DNA from 3 places in the Plantactinospora sonchi genome. Region 3 is predicted to be linked to each of the others. Evidence: riboswitches for the same ligand, from Rfam matches in the RefSeq annotation. Region 3 holds a riboswitch; each other region holds the start of a gene.
The links. A riboswitch is a leader RNA that binds a small molecule or an ion and turns the genes downstream of it on or off. The one in region 3 is predicted to bind cobalamin.
Positions count from the first base shown of each region.

Region 1: another riboswitch for cobalamin. It lies ahead of V1633_RS25265 (prenyltransferase/squalene oxidase repeat-containing protein); the one in region 3 lies ahead of metE (5-methyltetrahydropteroyltriglutamate--homocysteine S-methyltransferase).
Region 2: another riboswitch for cobalamin. It lies ahead of V1633_RS31700 (ribonucleoside-diphosphate reductase subunit alpha); the one in region 3 lies ahead of metE (5-methyltetrahydropteroyltriglutamate--homocysteine S-methyltransferase).

Region 1 is NZ_JAZGQK010000023.1:71,681-77,093, forward strand. Features, by position in the region: gene V1633_RS25255 (TM2 domain-containing protein) at 8-544, shown strand; gene V1633_RS25260 (hypothetical protein) at 618-935, shown strand; gene V1633_RS25265 (prenyltransferase/squalene oxidase repeat-containing protein) at 1,081-2,538, opposite strand; cobalamin riboswitch at 2,643-2,771, opposite strand; cobalamin riboswitch at 2,843-2,983, shown strand; gene V1633_RS25270 (prenyltransferase/squalene oxidase repeat-containing protein) at 3,079-5,413, shown strand, end outside.
Region 2 is NZ_JAZGQK010000034.1:23,618-29,030, reverse strand. Features, by position in the region: gene V1633_RS31715 (winged helix-turn-helix domain-containing protein) at 56-295, shown strand; gene V1633_RS31710 (HNH endonuclease) at 444-1,376, shown strand; gene V1633_RS31705 (SDR family oxidoreductase) at 1,450-2,232, opposite strand; cobalamin riboswitch at 2,500-2,735, shown strand; gene V1633_RS31700 (ribonucleoside-diphosphate reductase subunit alpha) at 2,879-5,314, shown strand; gene V1633_RS31695 (ribonucleotide-diphosphate reductase subunit beta) at 5,365-5,413, shown strand, end outside.
Region 3 is NZ_JAZGQK010000006.1:586,645-592,057, forward strand. Features, by position in the region: gene V1633_RS09140 (DUF5994 family protein) at 1-388, opposite strand, end outside; gene V1633_RS09145 (LapA family protein) at 484-831, opposite strand; gene metE (5-methyltetrahydropteroyltriglutamate--homocysteine S-methyltransferase) at 1,034-3,286, opposite strand; cobalamin riboswitch at 3,403-3,619, opposite strand; gene V1633_RS09155 (glycoside hydrolase family 11 protein) at 3,890-4,879, opposite strand.

The DNA.
Region 1 (5,413 bases), on a different contig from region 3:
TGGGCGAGTGACCGATTCCGCCTCTCCCCCGGGGTGGCAGCCGGGACATCGCGGCCACCAGCCGACGTACCGGGACGAGCCACACCCCACGCTTCCGCTGAGCCTGCCGGTGCCGCTGTCGCCGAGCCCCGGGCCCGACCCGACCCTCTCCTTTCCGGCCACCGCGTCCTACCCGCCGCCCGGGATGTATCCACCGCCGGCTCCACCACCGGGCGGCGAACTGGTGCCGGTGCCGGCACCCGTGCCGATCGTGGTGGTCGTACCGCAGAAGTCCGCCGGGGCGGCGGTCGCCCTGGAGCTCGTCCTCGGCTTCCTCGGCATCTTCGGCCTCGGCAACCTGTACGCCGGCCGGATCGCGACCGGCATCCTGCTGATGATCAGCTTCTGGGTGCTGTTCTGGCTCAACGTGGTACTGATGTTCCTGGTCATCGGCCTGGTGACGATGCCGCTCACCTGGCTGACGTACATGGTCATGGCGCCACTGCTCGCCGCCGGGGGCGTCAGCACGCACAACGCCCGGGTCCTCGCCGGGCTACAGCCCTGAGCGGTACCACCACGGCACCGTCGGAATTCAGCTTCGGCATTGTGTGCTGGCGGCCGCCTCCGATGATGGAGGCATGACGGCTACCCGACGTTGGGTCATCTTCTTCGTCTGCCTGTCCTTCACCGTGGCGGCCGGGCTCGCGACCGTCTTCTTCGGACTGTCGGGGCTGGAGGCGGCGGGCTGGGTCGCCGGCGTGGTCTCCGGAGCGGCCGGGGTCGCCGCGGCCGTGATGGTGTGGCCACGGCGTGCCGGGTCGCCACCGCCGGACCGTCCCGACCAGCGCCCGCAGCCGACTCCGCACGGCCCGCGCGCCATCGTGGTCGACGGCGAGCTGCGCGGGATCGCCTCGACCGGCGACAACGCGTCGATCGTCCAGCACCGGGACGGGTAGCCCCGCCGCCGGTGGACGTGGAGCCTCGGGACCGACCGACCCACCGGAAACCGGCCCGGCGGAACGAACGTGGACCACCGGGCGCCCGGCGGAACGACGGGCAACCGCCGCCCCGCCGGGACCTTCCTGGTCGGCCGGACGAGGGTCAGCTGCCGTAGCGCAGCGAGACGGTGTCGCCGAGGTTGACCACACTGTCCCGGTTCGCCGGGGCCTCCGCACCGCCGTCGACACCGAACCGCCAGCTCGTACCGCCGGTGTTGCCGACCCCGTTGATCGAGGTGACGGTACCGCCGCCGGAGGCGGGGGCGTGGCCGGTGACGCAGCCCGCCGGGGCGGCGGCACCGCCGGCAGCCGCGTCGAGGACCGCGCCGAGCGTGGTCGTGGCGCCGGTCGGGGTGACCCGGACCGCGCAGACCCGCAGACCGGTCGACGTACCAGCGTCGACGACAACCGCGACGGTGCTGGCCTGTCCCGGGGTGAACCCGGTGCTGGCGACCCAGCGGGGGGTGCCGGCGGTGACCGGCGTGGGCGGCGCGGCGGTGAAGCCGCCGCCGGCCAGCGCCCGGACGGCGTCGATCGACGGGTAGGCGGTCGCCCCGGTGCTGCTCGGCTGGTACCGGAACCCACCGCCAGGCAGGACCTGCAGGGTACGGAGGAAGTCGACCGGGGTCTTCCCCGCCGTCGTGGTGAACTCGGTGCCCTGGCTCGGGAAGCCGCAGGCGTTCAGCCCGGAGACCGCCCAGCCGTTGGAGTTGGCGTTCGGCCCGAACAGGGCGGTGAACGCGCCGGAGGCGTTCACCAGTTTCCGCTTGAGGAAGTTCTTCCCGGCCTGCACCGCCGCGTCGGTGTTCGGGACGCCGCCGGAGCAGAGCGCGGCGAGGGCGGCACCGGTCATGTCGATGTCGCTGGTCGCGGCGAGCTGGCTCGGGTTGCCCTCGGCCTTGCCGAAGTTCCAGCCCCCGTCGGTGTGCTGGTTGGCGCGTACCACGCTGATCGACGCGTCGAGCAGCCGCTGGGGCACCCGCCTCGCCCCGGTGCTGGTCTTCGCCCCGGCGAGGGCGAGCAGGCCGAAGATGGTCCCGTTGAACAGGCCCGACGGTCCCCAGTAGCCGGGTTCGGTCGGCTGCCAGTACGAGGCCACGTCCGCGATCAGGTTCCGGCCGGCCGAGACCCGGGCCGGGTCGATCCCGGCGGCGTACGTGTTGAGCACCGCCCGCTGGTAGTCGGTGGCGACCGGGGCGGCGCCCGGCCAGGCGGGGTCGGCGAGCAGGCCCCGGTAGACGGTGCGGGCGTCGCGGCTGGTGTCGCCGCCCGGGGTGAGGTCGACGACGGCGACCCCGGCGGCGGCGAACGCGCTGAACGCCCACTCGTTCGACAGGCCGGCTCCGGCGAAGCCGCCGTCGGCCCGTTGCAGGGTCTTCAGGTACGCCACCCCGCTGGTCACCGCGCTGGTGACCTGGGTCGGGGTGGAGGTGGCCCGTGCGGTGGACGGGGCGAGCAGCACCGTGCAGAGCACACCGGCCAGGCCGGCGGTGAACAGTCGTCGGCCGGTTCGTGGCGGCCGTGGGGTACGGGACGGGGTGGCGGGTACGCCGCGGGTCATCGTTCGGACTCCTCTGGATGGGGGTCGACGAGTCGCCCCGTGCCGGAGTGCCCCTGGGCCACCGCGGAAGGAGGCGGTCGCCGCCCGGTCGCGTGGTCGGGATCCGCAGTACTGCACCACCGCAGGGCATTCGGGCTCGGGACGACGAGGACCGGCCTCGTACCGTCTCCTACCGTTGCGCGTCAGCTCCGGACTTCCACCGGATTCCCCCACGCGGTGACCCAGGGACGGTAGCGCACACCGGTCCCGCCGTCTGTAGTGACAGTGGACACTGCCCGGCGCCGTGCCCGGCGTTGACCTGCGACACCGCGCTGTGTTCAGATGTCGGCGCTCCACCCGTCCAGTACTCGCAGGGGAAGCCGGTCAAAACCCGGCACTGGCCCGCAACCGTAGGTCCGTCACCCGACGGACGAGTCGGATTACCTGCGCTGGACCACCACCGCAAGCGCCGTCGAGGTCCACGGCGCGGGATCGGCGCTCCTGGTCTCCACCGGGTGGGCCCGAGCATCCCGCTCCGGCCGCCGCTCCAGGAGGCCCGTCATGAGCCCCGCTCCCGCCCCTACCGTCCCCCTCACCCCCGTTCCCACCCGGCGTCGGCCGCGGTCTGTCCGGCGTCGGCTACGGGCGTCGCTGGCCGGCCTGGTCGCCGTCCTGGCGGCCGCGACGGCCGCCCTGGTCGGGTTCACCGTCGCGGTGGCGGCGGAGCCGGTGAACCTCGTCGGATCCGCCGGCCCGGTCGGCGACTGCACCCCCACCCGGGGCGCGGTCGTCGCCGTCGACTTCGGCCCGTGGGATGGGCCGGTGGTACGCGGCTGCGCCCTCTCCCCCACCAACGGCCTGGAACTGCTGCACCAGGCGGGATTCCGGACCACCGGCACCGTGCACGACGGTCCCGGCTTCGTCTGCCGGATCGGGAACCCGGAGTTCGACGACGCGACGGAGTACCCGACCCCGGCGCAGGAGGCGTGCCCGCAGACCCCGCCCGCCTCGGCGTACTGGTCGTACTGGCTGGCGCCGGCCGGTCAGGAGCACTGGACGTACAGCCCGCTCGGTGCGCTGTCCCACGTACCGGCGCCGGGCGAGGTCGAGGCGTGGGTCTTCGGGGGCACCGAGATCGGCGGCGCGGGCGGTCAGCCGTCCTTCAGCCCGGCCTCGGTGCGAGCCACCGGCCCCGGCGGCGGTGACCCGACCGACGCACCGACCGGCACGCCGACCCCGAGCGGGCAGCCGTCGGATCCGCCGGCCGGCGACGCCGTGGCCCGGGGTGCGGCGTACCTGGTGGGCCAGCTGACCGACGGCGACCACGTCTTCAACGAGGTCGGCGGATTCCCCGACCACACCCGTACCTTCCAGGTCGGGATCGCGTTGGCCGCCGCCGGGAGCCAGGACGCCGCACTGCGCCGGGTCGTCGACCACCTGGCCGCGCACGTCGACACGTACGCCTACCCGGACGGGACCGGCTCCCCGCCGAACTCGGCGGCGGTGGCCCAGCTCTCCCTGCTCGCCGAGATCGTCGGTCGGGACGCCACCGGCTTCGGGGGCCGCGACCTGCCCGGCACGCTGCTGGACAACGTCTGCGCGGAGGCGGGCAGCCTCGGCAACTGCACCGCGCCCGGGGACTTCCACGGGATCGCCGCGCCGGTGCCGCAGGCGATCGGCGTACTCGCGCTGGCCAGGGCCGGAGTCGAGGTGCCGGTGTCGGCCGTCGACCGGCTGCGCCAGTTGCAGTGCGCCGACGGTGGATTCGCCGGTTCACTGATCCTGCCCGGCGACTGGTGCGAGTCGGAGGTCGGCACGACCGGCTTCGTGGCGCAGGCGTTGAGTCTGGTCCCCGATGCCGCACCGGCGGTGGCGAAGGCGAAGGACTACCTGCTCGCCCAGCGGATGACCGACGGCGGCTTCCCGCCGTACCTCGGCGCGCCGGGCGGGGACACCGGCAGCACCGGCTCCGCCGTGCAGGCGCTGACCGCGCTCGGCGCGCCGGCCGCGGCGGCACCCGGACGGTCCTGGCTCGCCGCCCGCCAGCAGGAGGGCGGCGGGTTCGTCCCCGACGAGTTCACCCCGGACGTCGACCTGTACGCCAGCGTGCTCGCGGTACCGGCACTGGCCGGCGTCGACCTGGCGACCCTGGTCCACGACCCGACCGCGCCGAGCCCGTCGCCGAGCACGCCCGGCCCGGGCCCGAGCGGCAGCCCCGGCGGCACACCGACGGGTAACCCGCCGGCCGACCCGGGGCCGGACCTGACCCGGGGCGTGGCGTACCTTGTCGACCCGGTACGGCTGGTCGACGGGCACTACCACGAGACGCTGGCCGGATCGGGTTTCGCCGACTTCGGGCTCACCATCGACACCGGGTACGCACTCGCCGCGACCGGCGACGACGGCGCGCTGGCCCGGATGCTCCGGTTCCTCGACGGTTCGGGGCGGGACGGCAGCGGTCGCGGTGTGCTCGGCTGGACCGGCGTCGGCACCCCGTACGCCAGCGGTGGCTCGATCGGCAAGCTGGCACTGCTCGCCGAGGCGACCGGTCACGACCCCAGGAAATTCGCCGGCACGGACCTGATCGACGCTCTCGGCACGGCCATCTGCGCCGAGGCCAGCACCGGTACCGACCGCAGCTGTGCCGGGCCCGGCAACTACACCTACGCGACCTCGGTCTTCTCCCAGTCCCTCGGCATCATGGCCCAGGTACGGGCGGGTGACGTCGAGCGGGTGGCCGGGCCGGTGGCGTACCTGCGCGGGCTGCAGGCCCCGGACGGCTCGTGGCCGAGCCTGATCCCGGACACCGGCGACGCCGATGTGGACAGTACGGCGATCGCCGCGATGGCACTGGACCTGCTGCCCGGTGACGAGGACGCGGCGGCGGTCGGCAAGG
Region 2 (5,413 bases), on a different contig from region 3:
AGTTGTCGGAGTATGGCTTTCCGTGATCAAATTGGCGTGCCACGCAGGGAGAGCCATGCCGATCACGCCTGACTACATCCGCATCGCCGACGAGATCGTTGCCGACGTCCGAGCTGGGAAGCTCAAGCCGGGGGAGAAGTTGCCCTCGATCACCCAGCTCGCTGCGAAGTACAACGTGAGTCCGTCCACGGTGAAGCAGGTCTACGTCCGGCTGGAGGCGCTCCGGGTGATCTGGCGTCACCAGGGCAAGGGCATCTTCGTGAATGATCCCCGCCTGTGGATGCGGGAGCCCTGAGTACGGTCAGCATCGCCACGGATGCCTGGTCGTACGGAGTCGGGGCAGGAGCGTCCTGTTTGTTCGACCGGACACGCGGCCCGGTCTGCCTGGCAAGTGCCCGTTCGGACGGTGTCGAGTTGATCGACAGGTGTGCACACTGCTCGACGTGAAGGCGTTCGTAGGGGTGACCGACCCCGACTGGTACCGCTTCCTCGCCGCGCGGCCTGTCCTGAACGAGGTCAACTTCTGGCGACCGTCGGGCGGAACGTTCCGGGTCCTGACCCCGGGGGAGCCGTTCTTCTTCAAGACGCACTACCCACACAACCAGGTGGTCGGCGGCGGCTTCTTCAGCGGGTTCGCCCAGTTGCCGATTTCCGAGGCGTGGCAGTTGTTCGGCGAGGCGAACGGCGTGGCGAGTCTTGACGAGATGCGCCGGAGTGTCGGGCGGTACCGCAGGGCGCCAATCACCTTGGACGAGGACCCGGTCATCGGTTGCGTCTTCGTCCGCGACACCCGGTTCTTCCCGGCCGACGCGCTGGCCGGCCCGCCACCGGACTTCGCCCCCAACATCGTGCAGGGCAAGAGCTACGACCTGGCTGTGCATCCCGCAGTCGACTACTTCCACCTGCTCGTCGAGCGGCTCGTCGACAGGCCGGTCGAGATCGACATGGCCGAGCCCTGGCATCGACCCGGCCCGGTGTACGGCGACCCCCGCCTCGCGCCCCAGCGGCTCGGTCAGCAGTCGTTCAAGGCGGTGGTGCTGGGGGCGTACGAGCGCCGCTGTGCCATCACCGGCAACCGGGTCCGGCCCGTGTTGCAGGCGGCCCACATCCGGCCACTCAGCAAGGGCGGTGAGCACCGCCTCGACAATGGTCTGCTGCTCCGGTCGGATGTGCACATCATGTTCGACCAGGGCTACCTGAGTGTCGACCCGAAACACCGCCTGCTGGTCAGCCCTCGACTCCGCAGTGAGTTCGGCAACGGCGACCAGTTCTACGCCAAGGCGGGAAGCGAGATCGCTCTCCCGGAGCGACGGACTGATCGACCGAGCCGCGAGTTCCTGGAATGGCACGCCGACACGGTGTTCAAAGCCGCGTGACCCGGATCCGCCCGGCGAAGGCGGCCAGGGCCAGACTGAAATCACCGCCCCCGCGTCATCCCGGTTCAGCGGGTCACCCCGGTTCGGTGCGTCGGCCAGCGAGGTAGTCGGGCCAGGTGATGCGGCCCCGTTCTCCGGTGTCGGTGGTCAGCGCACCGGAGCGGAACGCCCGACCGAGTCGGCCCGGCACGGGCAGTCGGAGCAGCGGTCGTCGGAGACCCCGGGCGGTCAGCCAGGCTCGGGCGCCGTCCGCGAGGCTCAGCACCTCCGGGCCGCCGTACTCCTCGATGGTCCGGCCGGCCGGTGCGGAGATCCGGCGTACCAGGTGGGCCGCGACGTCGTGGACGTCGACCGGTTGCCCGACGATTTTCGGGTCGACCGGCAGCACCGGGAACCGGGCGAGTCTGGTGAGCGCCTCGTCGAGCAGGTCGTGGAACTGGGTGACCCGCAGGATGGTCCACGGCACCGGCCCGTCCGCCACGATCGCCTCGGCGTCGAGTTTGACCCGGTAGTACGAGAACGGCACCCGGTCGATGCCGACGATCGAGACGTACACCAGATGGCGTACCCCGGCGGTGCCGGCGGCGTCGACCAGCCGGCGGGTGCCGTCGACGTCGACGTGACGGGTGTAACCGCGCTGGTACGGTGCCGAGGCGAGGTGGAGCACGGTGTCGACGTCCGCCAGCGCGGCGGCCAGGCCCTCGCCGGTGGCCAGGTCGGCCCGGACCCGCTCGACCACATCGTCGCCGCCCTTCGGGGTACGGCTCATCGCCCGGGTCGGCCGTCCGGCCCGGACCAGCTCCGGCGTGAGTACCTGGCCGAGCCGCCCGGTCGCCCCGGTCACCAGGATCGTCATCGTTTCCTCCCACCCGTGGTCCGTGGTGCCCAGTCGAGGGTGGCCCGTCCAGCCCGTCGGCGTGGCGGTTCCGCCGATCCACCCGTCGGGGTCGTGATCGTCTCCATGTCGGATGGACGGTGTGTCGCGCGGTGGTGTGACGCGTCGTCGCCGCCGTCGTGTTCGAGGCGGGCCGCCGCACCCCCGGCCTCGACACCCTCCGATCTGGTGATCACGACGACACGCCGACACGACATCTTGGGTGTGACTTTTGGGGCGGCCCTATATATGGTGTCTCACGCAGCTGGTTCGGTCGCCGCTCCACGGCGGCCGAGGCAAGAGGGAACCCGGTGTGAATCCGGGACTGCCCCGCAGCGGTGAGTGGGAACGACCGCCGTCACCACGCACTGGGTCGGCATCCGGTAGTCGCCGGATGCGCCTGGGAAGCGACGGCCAGTAGGTGAACACGGGACCTCCCGTGCCGGCCCACGAGTCCGAAGACCTGCCAGCGCGCCGCGTACCTGTCCGTACGCGGCGGTCCGAGGCCGCGCGGGACGGCCGACGCCACCGACGTACGTGTTCGCGCGTACCCGTCGGCGTCCCCGCGTGCCCGCCGGACCACCTGAAGGCGACGCGCGAGGAGAGAATTGTGACGCTCACCGAGGTCCTGCCGACCGGCCCGGAAGCGGGAGACAGCGAGGTACCCGCCTCCCGGCGCCCGCAGATGCGGGTTCGCAAGCGCAACGGCGACACCGAACCGGTGGACGTCAACAAGATCGTCCGGGCGGTGGAACGTTGGGCGGACGAGCTGACCGACGTCGACCCGCTGCGGGTGGCGACCCGGACCATCAGCGGCCTGTACGACGGGGCGACCACCGCCGAGCTGGACCGGCTCTCCATCCAGACCGCCGCCGAGATGATCGGCGAGGAGCCGCAGTACTCCCGGCTCGCGGCGCGACTACTGGCCGGCTACATCGACAAGGAGGTCCGGGGACAGGGCATCGCCTCGTTCAGCCAGGCGATCCGGCTCGGTCACGAGCACGGGCTGGTCGGTGACGAGACCGCCGAGTTCGTCCGGATCAACGCCCGGAAGCTCGACGACGCCGTCGACCCGGACGCCGACCGGCGGTTCGAGTACTTCGGACTCCGTACGGTCTACGACCGCTACCTGCTGCGTCACCCGACCAGCCGGCTCGTGGTGGAGACCCCGCAGTACTGGCTGCTGCGGGTCGCCTGCGGCCTGTCCCGTACGCCCGGCGAGGCGATCTCCTTCTACCGGCTGATGTCGTCGCTGGCGTACCTGCCCAGCTCGCCGACGCTGTTCAACTCCGGCACCCGGCACACCCAGATGTCCTCCTGCTACCTGGTCGACTCGCCGCGCGACGAACTCGGCTCGATTTACGACCGGTACGCCCAGGTCGCACACCTGTCGAAGTTCGCCGGCGGGATCGGCATCGCCTGGTCCCGGGTCCGGTCCCGGGGCGCGCTGATCCGGGGCACCAACGGCCAGTCCAACGGGATCGTGCCGTTCCTGCGTACCCTCGACGCGTCGGTGGCGGCGGTCAACCAGGGCGGTCGACGCAAGGGTGCGGCCTGCGTCTACCTGGAGCCGTGGCACCCGGACATCGAGGACTTCCTCCAGTTGCGGGACAACACCGGCGAGGACGCCCGGCGTACCCACAACCTCAACCTGGCCAACTGGATCCCGGACGAGTTCATGCGCCGGGTCGAGGCCGACGCGGTGTGGTCGCTCTTCGACCCGGACGAGGTGCCGGAGCTGCCCGACCTGTGGGGCGAGGAGTTCGACGCGGCGTACCGGGCGGCCGAGGAACAGGGCCGGTACGTCCGCCAGGTCCCGGCCCGGGAACTGTACGGCCGGATGATGCGGACCCTGGCCCAGACCGGCAACGGCTGGATGACCTTCAAGGACACCTCGAACCGGCTCTGCAACCAGACCGCGCAACCGGGCAACGTCGTGCACCTGTCGAACCTCTGTACCGAGATCATCGAGGTCTCCAACGACACCGAGACCGCCGTGTGCAACCTCGGCTCGATCAACCTGGCCGCGCACCTCGCCGGCGCCGCGGACGGTGGCGACGGGATCGACTGGGCCCGACTGCGGGACACCGTCCGGACCGCGGTGACCTTCCTGGACCGGGTCATCGACATCAACTACTACCCGAGCCCGCAGGCGGCGGCGAGCAACCCGCGCTGGCGTCCGGTCGGGCTCGGCATGATGGGCCTGCAGGACGTCTTCTTCGCGCTGCGGATGCCGTTCGACTCGGCGGAGGCGAAGGAGTTGTCGACCCGGGTCGCCGAGGAGGTCTACCTGACCGCGCTGGAGACCTCGGCCGGGCTCGCCGAGGAGTTCGGCGCGCACCCGGCGTACGCCGAGACCCGGGTCGCGGCCGGGCAGCTCCAGCCCGACCTGTGGGGGGTGACCGGCGTCCAGACCGAGCGGTGGGCGGCGCTGCGGGACCGGATCGCCGCGCACGGGCTGCGTAACTCGCTGCTGGTGGCGATCGCCCCGACCGCGACCATCGCCTCGATCGCCGGCTGCTACGAGTGCATCGAGCCGCAGGTCTCCAACCTGTTCAAGCGGGAGACCCTCAGCGGGGAGTTCCTGCAGATCAACACGGCGCTGGTCCGGGAACTGAAGGCCCAGGGGCTGTGGACCGAGGAGATCCGGACCGCGATCAAGCGCGCGGACGGCTCGGTGCAGGGCATCGAGGCGCTCCCGGCCGAGCTGCGGGAGCTGTACCGGACCGCCTGGGAGCTGCCGCAGCGGTCGCTGATCGACCTCGCGGCGGCCCGGGCCCCGTACGTGGACCAGTCGCAGTCGCTGAACCTGTTCATGGCGTCCCCGGAGATCGGCCGGCTCAGCTCGATGTACCTGTACGCCTGGAAGTCCGGCCTGAAGACCACGTACTACCTGCGGTCCCGGCCGGCGACCCGGATCCAGCAGGCGACCGTGTCACCGGTCCGGGCCGGCGCCGTCCGGGGACCGCTGGTCACCCTGCCTGTCGCGGGCGCGGACGACGCCGTCGACGCGGCGCTGGCCTGTTCGCTGGAGAACCCCGAGGCCTGCGAAGCCTGCCAGTGACCCGGCGACCGCCGCCTCACCCGACCACCACCGAAAGCGAGACCTGAACCATGCTGCTCGACCCGGGTCTGGACCTGACCCTGCGCCCGATGCGCTATC
Region 3 (5,413 bases):
CCATCGCCGCGTCGGCGATGTTGCTCGCGGTGTCCGGCGCGACGACCAGCAGGTCGACGCGGTCGCCGTTGTCGCACAGGGCGGTGAGCAGGCTGACGGGCTGGCTGGTGAAGTAGCCGAGCCGTAGGACCCGGCCGGCCACCCCCAGACGGCGGGGACGGCTGTCCCATCCGTCGGCGGCGAGGACGAGCCGGGTCACCGGTCCCCGGAGCCTGTCGATGGCCAGGACGAGCCCCGGCAACTCCGCCACCGGGTCGGTCGAGCGGGGCCACCAGCCACCGTCCAGCAGGGTTCGGCGGGAGCCGGTCGGCTCCATCCGCAGTCGGGGAGTGGACGGTGGCGTCGGCGAGTGCGTCGGGGCGCGGCTCGCGGGGATTGTCTGTGTCATGGCAGGCCCTTCACGCCCGTCGCCGCGAGAAGACGCGGCGAGGGCTGCGGTGGGAAGGAGGTGGAGCAGGGCGTCGGCTGTGCGCAGGGTGCGGGTCAGTGGTGCTGCCGACGGGACAGGCGGCGCAGTTGGGTGATGCGGGCGGCACCGACCACCATGGTCAGGATCGCGGCGCCGACACCGGCGATCAGCATGGCCAGGGCCGTCGGCAGGGTCCCGTGCATCCACAGGAAGGTGACCTCGACACTCTGCGTGTTCTGCAGCATGAAGACGATGAGCACCACGCAGATGAGCGCGGCGACGCAGATCCCGACCCAGGCGGCGCCGGTACGGGTGTGCGGCAGCCGGGTGGTCGGCGACGGCGGGGCGCCCGGAGGCCGTGCTGGTGCCGTGGTGCCCGGGTCGGTCGACGTGCTTCCGATGTGGTGCAGGTCGTCGGACATGGCAACCCCCTCTGGGGGTGGGGCCGGTATGGCGGGCACCTCAAGGCTGGGATGTCATCGCTTCCGGAATGACCCCATCGTACGCTTGTTCGGCCCGACATGTCTGGTCTCGGGCGGGTGCACCTGCACCGGGGTTGGTGGCGCGGTCCAGGAGCGGTACCGGGGTGGCACACCGCGAGGCGATGTCCCACCCCGGCCGGGTTCAGCCGCCGCGTACCTCGGCCGCGGCGGCGACGAGGTGCCGCAGTGACGCCTCGACCTCGGGGTAGCCGCGGGTCTTGAGGCCGCAGTCGGGGTTGACCCACAGCCGCTGCGCGGGCACGGCCGCGACCGCCCGGCGCAGTGCCTCGACGACCTCGTCGTGCGACGGCACCCGTGGCGAGTGGATGTCCCACACGCCCGGACCGACGCCGCGGCCGTAGCCGATCTCCGCGAGGTCGTCGAGCACCTCCATCTTCGACCGGGACGCCTCGATGCTGGTGACGTCCGCGTCCAGGGCGTCGATGGCGGTGATCACCTCGCCGAACTCGCTGTAGCAGAGATGGGTGTGGATCTGGGTGTCGTCGGCGACACCGCTGGTCGCCAGCCGGAACGCGCCGACGGCCCAGTCGAGGTACGCCTTCTGGTCCGCCGCGCGCAGTGGCAGCGTCTCCCGCAGCGCGGGCTCGTCGACCTGGATGACCCGGATCCCGGCCCGCTCAAGGTCCTGACACTCGTCGCGCAGGGCAAGGGCGACCTGGTCGGCGGTGTCGGCGAGTGGCTGGTCGGTACGGACGAACGACCAGGCCAGGATGGTGACCGGGCCGGTGAGCATGCCCTTGACCGGCTGGTCGGTCAGCGACTGGGCGTAGCGGGACCACTCGACCGTCATCGGGGCCCGACGGGCGACGTCGGCGTAGATGATCGGCGGGCGGACACAGCGCGAGCCGTAGGACTGCACCCAGCCGTGCCCGGTGGCGGCGAACCCGGCCAACTGCTCGCCGAAGTACTGGACCATGTCGTTGCGTTCCGGCTCGCCGTGCACCAGCACGTCCAGGCCCAGCCGCTCCTGCAACCGGATGACGTGCTCGATCTCGGTACGCATCCGCTGGCGGTAACCGGCGTCGTCGAGTCGGCCGGCCCGATGGTCGGCCCGGGCCCTGCGCAGTTCGTCGGTCTGCGGGAACGAGCCGATGGTGGTGGTCGGCAGTGGTGGCAGGTCGAGCCGGGCCCGCTGGGCGGCGGACCGCTCCGGGTAGGGCCCGCGTCGCCGGTCGGCCGGGGTCAGCGTGGCCAACCGGGACCGTACCGTGGTGTCGCGCCATCCGGCCGGGGCTGCCGGCAGCGGCTCGGGCAGTCGGGCGGCGCCGTCGCGCAGGGCGCGGCTGAGCAGTACGACCTCGTCGACCTTCTGTCGGGCGAACGCGAGCCGCTGACGCAGGTCGGGGTCGAGGCTCGTCTCGCTGGACAGGTCCACCGGCACGTGCAGCAGTGAGCACGACGTCGAGACGGCGACGTGGTCGGCGAGCCCGGTCACGACCGCGCCGGACGCGGTCGCGGTGCGCAGGTCGGTACGCCAGACGTTGCGCCCGTCGACCAGTCCGGCGACGATCGTCCTGCCCCTCAGTGGGCCGGCGCCGGCGAGCCGGGTCAGGTTGCCGGGGCCGCCGGCCACCAGGTCCAGGCCGAGTGCTTCGACCGGTGTGTCGAGCAGGGCGGGCAGTGCGTCGCCGAGTTCGCCGAAGTAGCTGGCCACGAAGATCTTCGGCCGGCGTTCCACGGCGCAGAGTCGGGTGTAGGCGTCGCGTAGCGCGGTGATCCGGGTCGGGTCGCGGTCGGCGACGTAACCGGGCTCGTCCAGTTGCACCCACTCGACGCCGGCGTCGGCCAGCGCCCGCAGGATCTCGGCGTACGTCTCGACCAGGTCGTCCAGCCGGTCGAACGGTTCACCACTCGACGCCGGGGACTTGGCGAGCAACAGGAACGTGGCCGGCCCGACCAGCACGGGGCGCGTACGCACACCGAGGTCGCGGGCTTCGGCGTACTCCGCCAGCGCCTTGGCGGGGTTGGCCGCGAAGACGGTGTCCGGGCCGATCTCCGGGACGAGGTAGTGGTAGTTGGTGTCGAACCACTTCGTCAGCTCCAGGGCCGGCTCGGTGTCCACGCCGCGCGCCATCGCGAAGTAGGTGTCCAGTTCGCTCAGGCCGAGCCGGGTGAAGCGGGTCGGGACCGCACCGACCGCCACGGCGGTGTCGAGCATGTGGTCGTAGTAGGAGAAGGTGTTCGACGGGATCGCGTCCAGGCGCGCGTCACGCAGCGTCTGCCAGACCTCGGCGCGCAGCCCGGCCGCGGTGCGCTCCAGCGCGGCGGCGTCGATGCTGCCCGCCCAGTACGCCTCGACGGCTTTCTTGAGTTCGCGGTTCCCGCCGATGCGCGGGTAGCCGAGCACGGTGCTCTGCCCGAATCCGGTGGTCACAAAGGGTCCTTCCCTCGAAGTGCCCGACGACAGCTGGCGAGGGCACGGGGGAAGGGCACGGCACGACCGCGCTTCCGCCCCTGGCCCTCCCGAGAGGCCGTCGGCGGCGCACACCGTCGGTGTACGCGGTGCGGGCAGGTCTTCGGACTTGTGGGCGCGACCGGACAACCGGTCTCCTACTGGCCGTCGCTTCCCAGACCCCGGATGGGTCCAGTGCTCGATGACGGCGGTCGTTCCCACTCACCGCTGCGGGGCAGTCCCGGACTCACACCGGGTTCCCTCTTACGACGCCCCGACTGGCTGCCGGGGCGAACCAGCACTACCGGACATCGTACGGCGGGCGAGCCGATCCCGGACGGTTCGTCCGACGGTGTCGGGTCCGACACGAGGCCGGTGACCGGCGGGACGGGCCGGCAGCGTGGCGCCACGGCGACCGGTGCGGGTGCTGTCGGAACCGGTGGCGGGTGGGTGCCGGCCCCGGCACACAAAGGTCATCCGGCAGAACCCGAAGTCCCGTGAGGGGGGTTCCGCCGGATGACCGTGGTCCGGGGGTGCCCGGCGCGGGTGGGGGCCGACCGCGTCGACACCCCACCCGCGCTCAGGTCAGCCGGTTCCGCAGGACGCGGTTGGTGTCGTGTTGTTGCCGTTCTTGTAGAGCGTGATGCCGAAGTTGTTGCCGTTGCCGTTCGGACGCGCGGTGAGCGTGCCGCTGCTGCCGCTGACCGACGCGTTCCAGCTGCTCTGCAGGCTCTGGCCGCCGTTGGTGCGGATGGTGACGACCCAGTTGCTGGCACCGCTGACCGAGAAGGTCGTGTTGAACCGGTCGGACCATTCCTCGGCGCGGCTCACGCTGACCGAGCAGCTACCACCGCCACCACCGGGCGGCGTGGTCGTGGGGTTCGGGTTGGGGTTGCCACCGCCACCGCCGCCCTCCCGGACGGTGATGTCGGAGCTTCCCTGGCTCTGGTAGCCCTCGGTGGCCATGATCTGGTAGTAGTGGTTGCCGAGGTTCAGACCGGCGCGGGCCCAGGCGTCGAAGTGGTTGGCGGTGGTGATGGTGCCGCTGCTCCGCTTCTGCTGGCGGACAGACCAGTACTGGTAGAACGTGGCGGTGCCGTCGATCGACGGCTGGTTCACCCGCTGGCTGCGGAGGATGTCGTAGGTGCCGCCGTCGGTGGTGACGGTACCCATCCGGGTGGCGCCGCTGCTCGGGTTGTAGCTGCCGAAGTTCTCGACGATGTAGTACTCGATGAGCGGGTTCCGCGTCCAGCCGTACAGGGCGAGGTAGGTGTTGTTGTTGCCCGGGTTGTAGGTGCCCGAGTAGGTGATCGTCCGGCGGGTTCCGGGGTTCCAGCCCTTGCCGCCGACCCAGTTGTTGGTGCTCCTGCTCCACGAGCTGGAGTACCGGCCGTTCTCGCGCAACACTACGCAGGCGTCGCCGCTGTCCTTCCAGAACGAGAAGAAGAACCCGTTGTGCGTGCCTTCCGTGCTCGAGCAGACCTGCCGGTCCGCCTCGGCCTGGGCGGGGCTGGACACGAGTGCGGTCATTCCGGCGGTGACCAACGCGATGGCGCAGGCACTGCCGATGAGCATCCTGAGGCGTCCGCCGCGTCTGCGGCCCCTGGACTGGACGGGGGGTGCGTTCATGTACTTGCTTCCTCCTCGTGAGGGCTGGCCGGGGCCAGCAGCGCGGCACGACCCGACGGGTGAGCTTTCGGCGGCCGGGGGACGGCCACCGGGGTCGGTGCACATGTCGCGCGGTGGTGGTGGGGCCGGTCGTACTGCACGACGACCGGAGGAGTAGGTCGCGGTGGGTGGCATCGGCGGCGATTGAGGCCCGTCGATGGCGTCAGTATTGGCCCCGCGTCGTTGCCTTGTCAACAACTATCGGAAACGTTGTGGAAACCTGCCCCGGGCCACGGATTTCGGCGTCGGAGACATCCGGCCTGGCCAGTAGTTACGGCGGGTGGGGTCAGGTACGGGGTCGACCTGCCGGAGCTCTGGTAGAAGGATCGGGATCCGCGTCACCGGCTCCGAAAGTTCCGGAGATCTTCCGGACCATGTCGCCCCTGGCGATCCCACCGGGGGTGTCGTCCACCAGGGTGCGCGGGTGTCCGGCCGGCTCAG